3 regions of the Lysinibacillus sp. A1 genome follow, and region 1 is predicted to be linked to each of the others. Evidence: riboswitches for the same ligand, from Rfam matches in the RefSeq annotation. Region 1 holds a riboswitch; each other region holds the start of a gene.

Evidence for each region. Region 1 has a riboswitch for S-adenosylmethionine ahead of PI85_RS02265 (cyclase family protein). Riboswitches for the same ligand answer to the same signal wherever they lie in the genome.
Region 2: it holds a riboswitch for S-adenosylmethionine, as region 1 does, so the genes downstream of both, metK (methionine adenosyltransferase) here and PI85_RS02265 (cyclase family protein) in region 1, are expected to answer to the same signal.
Region 3: it holds a riboswitch for S-adenosylmethionine, as region 1 does, so the genes downstream of both, PI85_RS18550 (YezD family protein) here and PI85_RS02265 (cyclase family protein) in region 1, are expected to answer to the same signal.

What each region holds. Positions count from the first base shown of each region.
Region 1 covers NZ_JSZM01000004.1:59,814-64,091, reverse strand. Annotated here, with positions in the region: gene PI85_RS02275 (helix-turn-helix domain-containing protein) at 1-1,240, shown strand, start outside; gene PI85_RS02270 (hypothetical protein) at 1,391-1,792, shown strand; SAM riboswitch class I at 1,891-1,997, shown strand; gene PI85_RS02265 (cyclase family protein) at 2,086-2,823, shown strand; gene PI85_RS02260 (DedA family protein) at 2,852-3,448, opposite strand; gene PI85_RS02255 (Cof-type HAD-IIB family hydrolase) at 3,514-4,278, opposite strand, start outside.
Region 2 covers NZ_JSZM01000001.1:35,679-39,956, forward strand. Annotated here, with positions in the region: gene pckA (phosphoenolpyruvate carboxykinase (ATP)) at 82-1,668, opposite strand; SAM riboswitch class I at 2,061-2,179, shown strand; gene metK (methionine adenosyltransferase) at 2,463-3,659, shown strand; gene PI85_RS00185 (gamma carbonic anhydrase family protein) at 3,830-4,278, opposite strand, start outside.
Region 3 covers NZ_JSZM01000025.1:15,372-19,649, reverse strand. Annotated here, with positions in the region: gene PI85_RS18565 (cold-shock protein) at 16-216, shown strand; gene PI85_RS18560 (VOC family protein) at 320-1,105, opposite strand; gene PI85_RS18555 (flavin reductase family protein) at 1,264-1,749, shown strand; gene PI85_RS18550 (YezD family protein) at 1,834-1,989, opposite strand; SAM riboswitch class I at 2,059-2,153, opposite strand; gene PI85_RS18545 (DUF418 domain-containing protein) at 2,324-3,418, opposite strand; gene PI85_RS18540 (TetR/AcrR family transcriptional regulator) at 3,402-4,004, opposite strand; gene PI85_RS18535 (phosphopantothenoylcysteine decarboxylase) at 4,107-4,278, opposite strand, start outside.

The DNA.
Region 1 (4,278 bases):
TAGACTATTAGAAGCTATTTATCGGTGTCGTCAAGCAAAGGATGAACACACTATTTTTGAGCAGCATGTTCGTTTCCAAGAATTAATGCTATTTATTTTTGAACAAAACCAACCAAAGCCTATACTACAAAATGATCGTCAATCTGTAGAGCAATCCATTCAATATTTGCACAAACACTTTGGTAGGGATTGGACTGTTGAACAATTAGCAGAACTTGCAAATGTTCCAAGATGGAGTTACTCTCGTATTTTTAAAGATATTACGGGGCAGATTCCTCTTCATTATTTAAATAGTATACGTATTGAAAAAGCCAAACAATTATTAATGACAACTAATGATCGTGTATTTGAAATTAGTCAGTCCATTGGTTTTAATAACGAATATTATTTCAACCGTCGTTTTAAAGAGCATGTAGGTATTTCCCCAGGACAATACAGACGAAGTCAAAGTAATAATGTACGTGTATTCGCACCGTTCTTAGAGGACTTTTTTGTAGCTTTAGGTATTACACCCATTGCCCAATTTAGTCATTCCAAGTGGGGGAAACAAGACTATTTAGGTTTGCAGGATGTGCCCGATATCGATGTACAGTACGGAGAAGTGGATCGTCTCTTTCACTATAAACCAACTTTAATTATGTTAGATGCCGGTATAGAACGTTGGGAAGCTTGTCTTCATTTAAATAAGCTAGCCCCAATCTGTCACCTAGACCACCCTGGGGAAGACTGGCAATCGACCCTCTTTAAAATTGCTGACTTAACAGGAAAAACAGCTATGATGCAAGATATTATCTTGGATTACGAGGATAAGGTACAGAAGGCTCGACAAATTCTCGGTAAATCCGTTTACGGGCAAAGTGTGGCATTTCTTCGTATTTCAGCGATTGGCATTACGCTGTATGCCGGCCCTGAATGCGGTTATACAGGGCCAATCCTATACCGTGACTTAGGCTTAACGCCTCACCCATTAGTATGGAAAATACCGCTAAATCAGCGTAAAGCTCATCTGACTTCCGATCAGCTGCTACAGCTAGACGCGGATCTTTTATTCATCACCTTCGACAAGCAGCACTCCATTTATGAGCATGAAGAGCGTACTATTTTAAAATCTTCCATGTGGAAAAACCTAAGTGCAGTTAAGAGCAGCTGTGTTTATGAGGTCGATTTTTTAACTTGGATGAATTATGGAATCCTATCACATAGCAAAAAAATAGATGATGTTTTAAATGTTCTTGGCTAAAGAACAACAAGGAAGCTTGCTATGGCTTCCTCTTTTGTTTGTGTAGCATAGCATGTTGTACACTCCTGTACAGAAACATCTTTATCCAAACACCTAAAAAGATCATGATACATAAGATAAGATATCAGCTTTTGGATAGGAGGAATTGAATTGTATTATAATCCTTATCCGTATTTTGTTCACCCCTACCATTACCCAATACCGTCAACGGCCCATCACCTTGTAGCTAGACCCTTTTCTCAACATTTAGCAATGCCGACCAGTAATAGTCCCTTTCCCTCTATTGATACACAAAAATTAATATCTTCAGCTACGCGGATAAAGGCGATTATGCAACAAGCACAATTACTTACGGATAAAATTGATAGTTCTCAACAATTTGCCCATGATTTAAAAAATGCTGCACAACTTTCAAATAAAACAGAGGTCGAAAAATTGATTACATCCACAGGCATCACTACAAAATTCGAAACCAACTATACACCAGATAATTTTAGAATACAGCTTATGGATAGTGATTGCTGTAGAGTAACGTTAATTTTAAATTGGTAAATAAAAATTTTAACCATGTAATCCTATAAAAGTTGTTAACTATAAAAATATATGCTAAAGTATTTGTACTGTTATTTCTGAAAATTCTTATATTCTATTTCTTATCAAGAGAGACGGAGGGATCGGCCCGATGAAGTCTCAGCAACCAGCTCAATCAGTATGGTGCTAATTCCTTTTGGCAAAATCTAAGCCTGAAAGATGAGAAGACGAACTACCCACGTATGATTTAGGGAGTCCTCTTCTATAGAGGACTCTTTTTTATTTACCATTACTTTTAGAAAGCAGGAAATTAAATGTCTAATGAACTTTTACAAGCATTGCACTTACTAAAATCAAAACAATGGGTCGATTTGACACATACCTTTGGCCCACATTCACCTCATTTTTTCATGTTTGAAGATGCTAAATTTGAAACATTATTCTCGCATGATGACGGTTTTTTCGCACAGCAATTTACATTCCCCGGACAATATGGAACACATATTGACCCACCTATTCACTTTGTAAGAAATACTCGTTTTCTAGATGAACTAGAGCTAAAGGAGCTAGTTCTCCCGCTTATCGTTATTGATAAATCACAAGAGGCTACTAGTAATCATGACTTTACGCTCAGTGTCCAAGATATTCTAGAATTCGAGGCACAACATGGACAAATAGAAGAAGGTACTTTTGTGGCACTGCGAACAGATTGGAGTAAGCGTTGGCCCGATAAAGAAGCCTTCAATAATAAAGATGTGGATGGCCATAATCATCTTCCAGGCTGGGGCTTGGAGGCATTACAATTTTTATTCAAGGAACGTAAAGTAAGTGCAATTGGTCATGAAACTTTTGATACCGATTCTGCTACTGATTTTCGTCAAAGCGGCAAATTGGATGGAGAATATTTTGTCCTTGATCAAGACACCTATCAAATTGAGCTTATGACTAATTTGGACAAGCTTCCTCCAAAAGGGGCTATTATTTTTAATATTGTACCTAAGCCTGAAACAGCATCTGGATTCCCTGTTCGATCATTTGCCATTTTGCCATAACAAAAAGTCGGTACACTCATACCGACTTTTACTTTTGTACGTTTCTTTTTTTCAATAGATAATAAACGATTAACATGACAAGGACAAATAGTAAGATGACATAAATACTATAATGGGATAAATAGTAACCGACGAATCGCCACTTCTCCCCTAATACTTTTCCTAATGTTATAAATGTGAACGTCCAAATAAATGCTCCTGTATAAGCAAAGAATGCGAATTTTTTATAGGGATAATTATTAATAGCCGCAATATAAGCTGTCAGATGGCGTACACCTGGAATAAAATAGCCAACTATTAATAAAAAAGGACCTACTTTCGTAAACATTTTTTTAGTAAAATCAATTTTTTCCTCAGTTATATGAAACTTTGGCCCATATTTCTGCAAGAGCGGTAAGCCAAATCGATGGCCGATATAGTAGCTTAAAGTAATACCTCCCATGGCACCAATCAGGGCGCTTACTAACGCTGGGATATGTTCAAGACTTTCTCGATAAACACTATAGCCTACATAAGTTAAAAATACTTCATCAGGAAGTGGCAACCCAACAATGCCTCCAATTAGGATCACAATGATACCAAAATACCCGTAATGTTCAATTAGAGATTGCACATGTTGCGCCATTTTCCAACCACCTAACACCTTTTCTATACAGTCATAACAGTAAAATTGCTCAAGCAAATATGTCGTTAAATAATGTGAAGCTGACGTAAAGCAAAATCTATGCCACCTTCAATAGATTTCTTTGTAACAAAATCTGCAGCATTTTTTAGAGCTTGGCTCCCATTTCCCATGGCTACCCCGAGACCAACCTGCTCTAGCATATCTATATCATTCTCTCCATCTCCAAAAGCTATTGCATCCTTAAAATTAATTTCAAAATAATCTAGTACAGCCTTTACAGCTATCGACTTGGACACATCCTGCTGTAAGACATTCACAATATAAGGATGCCATCGTTGCCGTAATATATTCGAAAATTGACAAGCTAATCTTTTTTCAGCCTGCTCATCTGCATAAAGACACATAAGAAAAACCTCTTCTTCTATAATGCTGTCATTTCTAACGGGAAAATCACGTAAAGACAATGTCTCTTGCATCGCGCTTAACGCTAACGGATTTTGTATAGCATTCATCGTAAGTTGTTCTGTAAAAAATGTTAAGGAATGCTGTTGTTGCTGTGCAAAAGCTTGAACATTTTGAACAATGCCCTTTTCAATCGGAATTTTATGTATGACAACATCCTTGTGCTTCACATATGCCCCATTTGCCGTAATAAAGGTTTCAATTCCCAAACTTTTCAGCCCTTCACACATGGACAACGGCCTTCCTGTCGCAGCCACTAGATGAATCCCTTTATCCTGTAGTAGATGAATGGCCTGCCTTGTACTTTCTTCCACAGCGCCATTCTCATAATTGATCAGAGTACCGTCCACATCAAAAAATACTATTTT
Region 2 (4,278 bases), on a different contig from region 1:
CTCCCTATATTAGCTTCATTTATGTTTTATGGGAAAGAAAAAGAGAACGAATTATCTCGTTCCCTTTTCTTGTTCTAGTTGTTATTTTAATGGGCCACCAAGTGTAGTGATGGCTTCAGAAACGTTTGCAAATTTCTTGAAGTTTTCGTTGAATAAGCCTGCAAGTTCAGCAGCTTTTGCATCGTATGCAGCTTTATCTGCCCATGCTTCACGAGGATTTAACACTTGTGAAGGTACACCTTCAACTGCTGTTGGGATGTGTAAACCAAATACAGCATCTTGTGTCGTTTCAACATTTGTTAATTTACCATCGATAGCTGCGCGTACCATTGTACGTGTATAAGAAAGTTTCATACGGCTACCAGTACCATATTCTCCACCAGTCCAACCAGTGTTCACTAGGAATACTTGTGCGCCATGTTCGTCAATTTTTTGACCTAACATTTCTGCATAAACTGTTGCAGGAAGTGGAAGGAATGGAGAACCGAAGCATGTAGAGAATACTGGTTCTGGCTCTGTTACACCACGTTCAGTTCCAGCAAGTTTTGAAGTGAAACCACTTAAGAAGTGATACATAGCTTGCTCTTTTGTTAATTTACTGATAGGAGGTAATACGCCAAACGCATCAGCTGTTAGGAAGATGATTGTTTTTGGATGACCTGCTACAGAAGGATCAACAATGTTTTCGATGTATTGAATCGGATAAGCTACACGAGTATTTTCTGTTAATGAACCATCATCATAATCACAAATACGAGTTTCTGGATCAACAGCTACGTTTTCTAAAACAGAGCCGAAGCGGATTGCATTGTAGATTTCTGGTTCTTTCTCAGCAGAAAGGTTGATCGTTTTTGCATAGCAACCACCCTCAATATTGAATACACCATTATCAGACCAGCCGTGTTCATCGTCACCGATAAGCTTACGGTCTGGATCAGCGGATAATGTTGTTTTACCAGTACCAGATAGACCGAAGAATAATGCTACATCGCCAGCTTCACCAACGTTTGCTGAACAGTGCATAGAAAGGATACCTTGTTGTGGTAGTAAGTAATTCATAATACCGAAGATAGATTTTTTCATTTCACCAGCATATTCAGTACCACCAATTAAGATAATTTTCTTTTCAAGTGATACAATGATGAATGTTTCAGAAGCAGTACCGTCAACCGCAGGATCTGCTTTAAAGTTAGGAGCTGAGATGACAGTGAAGTCTGCAACATGCGAAGCTAATTCGTCTTTAGTTGGACGGATAAATAATTGATGAGCGAAAAGGTTGTGCCAAGCGTATTCATTAATAACTTGGATGCTTAATTGTGAATCTTTGTCAGCACCAGCAAAGCCTTTGAATACAAATAATTCATCTTGTTCTTTTAAATATTTTATTACTTTTACATACAGGTTATCGAACACTTCAGAGGAAATTGGTTGATTGACCTTACCCCAGTCAATTTGATCTTTTGTGCTTTCTTCTTCTACTGTATATTTATCTTTAGGTGAACGACCAGTGTATTTGCCAGTTTCTGCACGAACTGCGCCATCTACTGTTAACATTGCCTCACCACGAGAAGTAGCTTTTTCTGCTAATTGTGGTACTGAAAGTTGAACGTTAATGTTACCGCCGCTTAATAATTCCTTCAGTTCGTTTGCAATTTCTACTGAATTCATCGATTAAATACCATCCTTTTTTATAGTATTCCCTTGATTTAGAGGGATTTTTTCTTAATTTCAAAAATAGTATAACACAATTGGTTAAATAATCTATACTAATTAAGAAATTATTTTAGAGTTTTTATTACTTTTCAATAAACTGACAAAAAATAATGTTTTTCGAGTAGAAAACATTCAATGCTACAGTAAATTGTCTAAAATTTGAGCCACACATATGTTACCACAAGATGCTAGGTATGTTGTAGGGATTAATTTTCTTCTATTTACATCATCACCCAAGAATGAAAAGTTTTATGATGATTATTTGTTCCTTCCTTTCTATACAGTAATACATAAGAAAATATTTGACAATGTTCGACCTTTTCAGTAACATGAAAATTGAACGGATACTCTTATCCCGAGCTGGTGGAGGGTCAGGCCCTGTGAAACCCGGCAACCTGCATGAACTATTTCACGTCATGCGTTGGTGCCAACCTGATGCAAGGGAAAATCCCTTGAACGATAAGAGTGAAAGGTAGCGAAGTCATTATTCCTTTCCTCATGTATAGTAACGTGAGTAAAGGATTTTTTTATTGTTAAAAATCAATGTAAAGGTAAGTATATGTAGTTCTTTCCTTATTATAATGACGGATCTTTCGAAATCCTCGTGTTAAAAGTAGCAGTTATTTTTTCACGTAAAGTGAAATGACAACAACAGCGGCTTGAGAGTTCAATCCTTAGGAGCGGACTTGACATGGGTAATGAGTACCGTATTCAAATACTATTTGTAAGAGTAATAGGAGGAAAACTAAATGACAAACCGTCGACTGTTTACATCAGAAAGTGTAACAGAAGGACATCCAGATAAAATTTGTGACCAGATTTCGGATGCCATTTTAGATGCTATTTTAGCAGAAGATCCAAATGCACGTGTAGCGTGTGAAACAACTGTAACAACAGGATTAGTATTAGTAGCGGGAGAAATTACTACTTCTACTTATGTAGATATCAAAGGTATTGTACGTGATACGGTAGCGGAAATCGGATATACACGTGGAAAATATGGCTTTGATGCTGAAAACTTAGCGGTACTTGTAGCAATTGGTGAGCAATCTCCAGATATTGCTCAAGGTGTTGACCAAGCTTTAGAAGCACGTGAAGGTTCTATGACAGATGCAGATATTGAAGCGATTGGTGCAGGGGACCAAGGCTTAATGTTTGGCTATGCATGTAATGAAACACCTGAGTTAATGCCATTACCAATTAGCTTAGCTCATAAGTTAGCACGTCGTTTAACGGAAGTTCGTAAATCTGGTGAGCTAGCTTATTTACGTCCAGATGGTAAAACACAAGTAACAATTGAGTATGATGACAATAACGTACCTGTGCGTGTCGATACAATTGTTATTTCAACACAGCATGATGAAGAAGCAACACTTGAACAAATTCAGGCTGATCTAAAACAATTCGTGATTGCTCCTGTTGTGCCAAGCGAATTATTAGATTCAAACACAAAATACTTTATCAATCCAACTGGCCGTTTCGTCATTGGTGGGCCAAAAGGAGATGCTGGTTTAACGGGCCGTAAGATCATTGTTGATACATACGGTGGTTATGCACGACATGGTGGCGGTGCGTTCTCAGGTAAGGATGCCACAAAAGTTGACCGTTCAGCTGCCTATGCGGCACGTTATGTAGCTAAAAATATTGTAGCAGCTGGTTTAGCAGAACGCGCGGAAGTACAACTGGCGTATGCAATAGGCGTTGCACAGCCTGTTTCCATTGCGGTTGATACATTTGGTACAGGAAAAGTGAAGGAAAGCGAAATCGTAGAATGGGTTCGTGAGCTATTTGATTTACGCCCAGCAGGTATTATTAAGATGCTAGATCTTCGTCGTCCAATTTATAAACAAACTGCAGCCTATGGTCACTTCGGTCGTACCGATTTAAATGTACCATGGGAACAAACTGATAAAGCTGACGCATTACGCGTAAAAGCACGTCTGTAAACTATTGTGCTAAAGTGCTGAAGTCGTTAGAAAATTATTCTAATGTATGATGAACAAAAGGGGCTTTTCTGCCCCTTTTGTTTTTTTGCAAAAATGCCTCGCCTGTATCCTTGAACAATGGTCATGGAAAGCGAGGGATTTTTTATAATGAATAAATTCTTTATAAGCTTTTATTTTTGTAGAGATTTATAATACTGACCTTTTTCTACGTATTCACGTACGATACGCTCCATATCCTTTTTATCCTCAGCGTTTAATTCTCGGACAACTTTCGCTGGACGACCTAATGCTAAGCTATTTGGAGGTATGACTTTACCAGGAGGCACGAGACTTCCGGCTCCAATAAATGCACCCTCTCCAATCTCTGCTCCGTCTAAAATAATGGAGCCCATACCGATTAAGGCATTTTTTCGAATGGTACAGCTATGTAAAGTTACTTGGTGTCCTACTGTGACCTCATCTTCAATAATGAGTGGAAACCTAGGACTTTGATGTAAGCAGCAAAGATCTTGGATACTTACCCGTTCACCAATAATGGTTGGTGAAACATCGCCACGAATTACGGTATTAAACCAAATAGTTGTTTCAGCTCCAATTGTTACGTCTCCAGTAACAGTTG
Region 3 (4,278 bases), on a different contig from region 1:
TGGAGGCGAATGCTTATGCAACATGGGATCGTAAAGTGGTTCAATAATGAAAAGGGTTATGGCTTTATTGAATGTGATGATGGAGAAGATGTATTTGTACATTTTACGGGCATCCAGGAGGAAGGCTTCCGTACACTTGAAGAAGGTCAAAAGGTTTCATTTGATGTTGTGGAAGGCAATCGCGGCCCGCAAGCATCAAATGTTGTAAAATTATAAGATAGGATATAGTAAGTGGATGAAGTATTTGAAAATGGCTCAATCCACTTTTTGCATGTTTGCACATAAAAATCCACTTCAACGATTGAAGTGGATTTTTAATTTATCTATTAATCCAATAAAAAGCACCTGGACACACTAATGTTTCCTTTGTTCGGTGTGGATCCTTCAATGTAACACCGATTGGCCCTTCTTTTAAATGACCGAGCGTCATGCTAGATGCTGAGGCTTCCTCATAAAAATCCAAGCGCATATTCGGTAGCTGTAGAGACATAAACTGCTCATGCTGCTCAAACTCGGGTAGTTGCAATACCTTCTGCCAAAGCTGCACCGTTTCCATCACATCCTTGACAAAAAACTGAATGGATTCCATTGTAATGGCTTGTTTTTCATCAATCGCGCCACTAGCCTTTAATTGAGACAAACGCTCCTCATCTCCATCTGCCCATTCAATTAAGAATGGAAAATCCACTGAAAGGCCGGGTCTGCCAAAATGCAATAGCTTCCATTCGATTATCGTGCCGTCCGGTCTTGTGCGGCTACAAGCATCGGGACCATATACTTCATAGCCCAATGCACGCAATCGTTGACCCTCGTCTTCAATATTTTTGGTGCGTAAGGCAATTCGTGAAAATCCTTGGCGCTCATGATCACGTTTAAACGTATAATGTAGGGAATATGGGTACAGGGCTGCTTGCTCAAATAAATCACGATCATAAATAGCGATTTGTTCAATATAGCTTAAGCCAAAATAACTTAGTGTATTGTAAGTCCCCCACATTGTGTGTTGACCACCGTTCACTGTATGGACATTTCGTTTATTGAAGAAAACCTTTATATTTTCCGGTGATTCTACTTGATGTACCAGATGATCAAAATATAAAGTCATGGCAATTCCCCTTTCTTTCCCCCATTAGCTTTACCTGGATGTGTAATTGATTTAATATTTACTTAAGAAAAGGAGTTACAATATGGTATGAAAAAAAGTGCAATTTACCTACTAACTCCGTTAACTAATTTATTACTAACTATAAAGAGGTGATTTGAATGACAGATCATGTTGCTGCTTTTAAATTGGCATTAGGTAACTATCCTACAGGTGTAACAGTTGTTACAGCATGTCATGAAACGAATCCAATTGGCTTAACCGTCAATTCTTTTGCATCTGTTTCCATTGACCCACTACTTATTTTATGGTCACTTGATAAAAAATCTCAGCTTCATCCTTACTTTATGAGTGCGGAAAAATTCGCTGTCAATATTTTAGCAAGTGATCAAGAGCAATTATGTACATTATTTGCAAGTAAAATCCCAGATCGCTTTGCTCAAGCAAAATGGTCCACTTCTTCTTTAGGACTACCGATTTTACATGATACAGCAGCTATTTTACAATGTAAATCCTTTCAGCAAATAGATGCAGGTGATCATACTATTTTTATTGGGCAAGTGCTAGATATTACAAACTCTCAAAAGGAGCCGCTTCTCTATCATCGCCGTCATATCGGTCAGATTCCAAAAAGCTTCTATAGCTAATTGCCATAAAAAAAGGGCCACTTGTAAGCAACGGAAACCATGCTTATTGGTGGCCTTTCCACATCGTTCAACTGAAATGATCCTTTATTTCTTCTGAGGAAATCTCTGCTTTTCAAGCCTATTAATTTGAACAATCACACCATCCTGAATCGTAATATGCACTTCACCAAATTCAAGATTTTGAATGGCCTTTGCAATAGCCTCTAATTTCTTATCTTCTACCTTTGCCGACTGAGCCATACGATACACCCCTTCTTTTTCGTCCTTGTTGTACAAAAGAGGCCAATGCATCAAACTGATTGATAGCCCCTCCTATCTCTCAGATACATCTGTTGGAATTGGCACCTATGTTTCGGTTGCCGAGGCTTCATTGGGTCAAGTCCCTCCACCTATCTTGATAAGAGTACTGCGTTTCTTGAAAATAATTCTATAATTCTGTTATAAGATTGTCAATACAAAATATTAGAAAACCTAGCTGAATACTTTGTAATGATTATTTTAGATTAGAAAACTATCTATATCTAAAGTATTTTATGCCTAATCAACGAAAAATAGATGGCAATCCATTAATTTATTACGAACTCCATTTCCTCATCAAGAATTCAAGGGGACCTCGACGATGTTTAGCTCTCCACCAGACAGAAACAAGCACACATCCTACAAAGTAACAGCAGGCATATAGCATGGAAAAAGCAAGCGTCTGATTCTCCAACTTTTGGCAAACAATTAATATTCCAATCCCAATAAAAACATGGCCGACATAATGCGTTAAAGACAATTGTCCCGTAAAGATCAAAGCTTCAATTACTTTATTTTTACATGTCTCAACAAGATAGATGGAGCCCACGATAAGGACAATTGCCGACGCCGAATTAGATAGTACATACATCATATTCGGTGGAATCGGTCCCGTATCAAATAAATATAATGCACTCTCTACATCTAAGAAATGGATCGTTGTCATCTTAATAAATAGCGTTGAAAAAGTCTCCGTCATTATGACTAGCAATAAGCCCATCACCCATAAGATTTTTCGTAATGAGCGATTAGTTAAATCTAATGAGCCGATTACCATGCCAATTAGTAAGAAACAAATCCAGGGAAATAGTGGGTGATAGCCATTAAACAACAAATTTCTTATAAATCCTGCCGGTGTCCAAAAATCAAGATACTCAAGTAATACATATGTTGGGTGCCACCCAGCAAGGTAATTAAATTGAATTTGGAGCCATTGTGAAAGGATGAGGATGACACCGATTATGAACATCATCATTTTCTTGGATTGGGCAATCAAACATGCGGCAACAAACATATACACGCCATAATAATGTAAGATATCTCCTGTCCAACCGACCGTATATAGGACTATCCCTATCACGAATAACAAAAGCGACCTCTTCCACAAAGTAAGTCGATTCTTGCGAAGAAGTATTGGGTCCTTAGTCTCTCTAGCCTGACGAGTCATTAAAGCTGTTCCTATTCCTGCTAGCATGACAAATACGGCCGAGGCACGCCCCTCAAATAGATTTTGTAAGGCCACCAACCATGTTGAACCATTCTTTGTAGAACCCGTTATGACTCCAAAATTGACAATGAACATACCAAACATGGCGAGAGCTCTTGCAAAATCAAGGCCTTCAATGCGCCGATCATCAACTCTTTTTGCCATCTCCGCCTCCTTGGATAACGCTATGCACAGCCTCCTTCCAAATAGCTCTGTAGTTCAATTGGTTACCTGTTAACATGAAATTACCGATATTATCATAGACCAAGGCTAGCATCTGTGCCTTTGCTTCTATATTGGGAGTATCCTCTAGAACCCCTAACCGCACGCCATATTGTAGAACCTCAACAAAGCTTGTTAAAAAGCTGGTTTCTAGCTCTACTAATTGTTTCTTATAGCTTTCATCGCGAGCTGCTAATAGTATATATTGGTTAAATATTTTATTAAAATAAGGATCCTTGCCCTGCGCCTCAATAGACTTATAGCCCAACTCTAGTAATTTTTCCTTGAAATTAACGCGAGAAAGTTCTTTATAATCCACTGCGACATCCTGTTGAATTACTTTATACAGTTCATCAAATAAGTAAGTGATTAATTGATCCTTTGATTGAAAATAATAATAAATGGCTGGTTTCGATATACCGACCTCTGCAGCAATCATGGCTAAACTTGTTTTTTCAAACCCTTTTTCTGCAAACATCACATAAGCGACTTCTATAATCTTTTGAAAAGTTTGTTCCTTATTCCCCATCATCATTCTCCTTTTTTACCTACCGTTAAGTAAATATTAAATGATACACCTCTTTTAAACAAGAAAAAACTGTGTAGAAATATTTCTCTACACAGTTCATATTTATAGATGTTGTAAATATATCATTAAAGCTTCGGCTGTTTTTTGCTTGCCCATTACTTTCATAGGCTGTCCATCAGCAGGTACAATCCAATGGGGCTCGTCCCCGTCATATAAAGATTGAGAGCTATTGGCTACCATCAATTGAGCATGAGCTGTTTCCATTCGCAGTCTT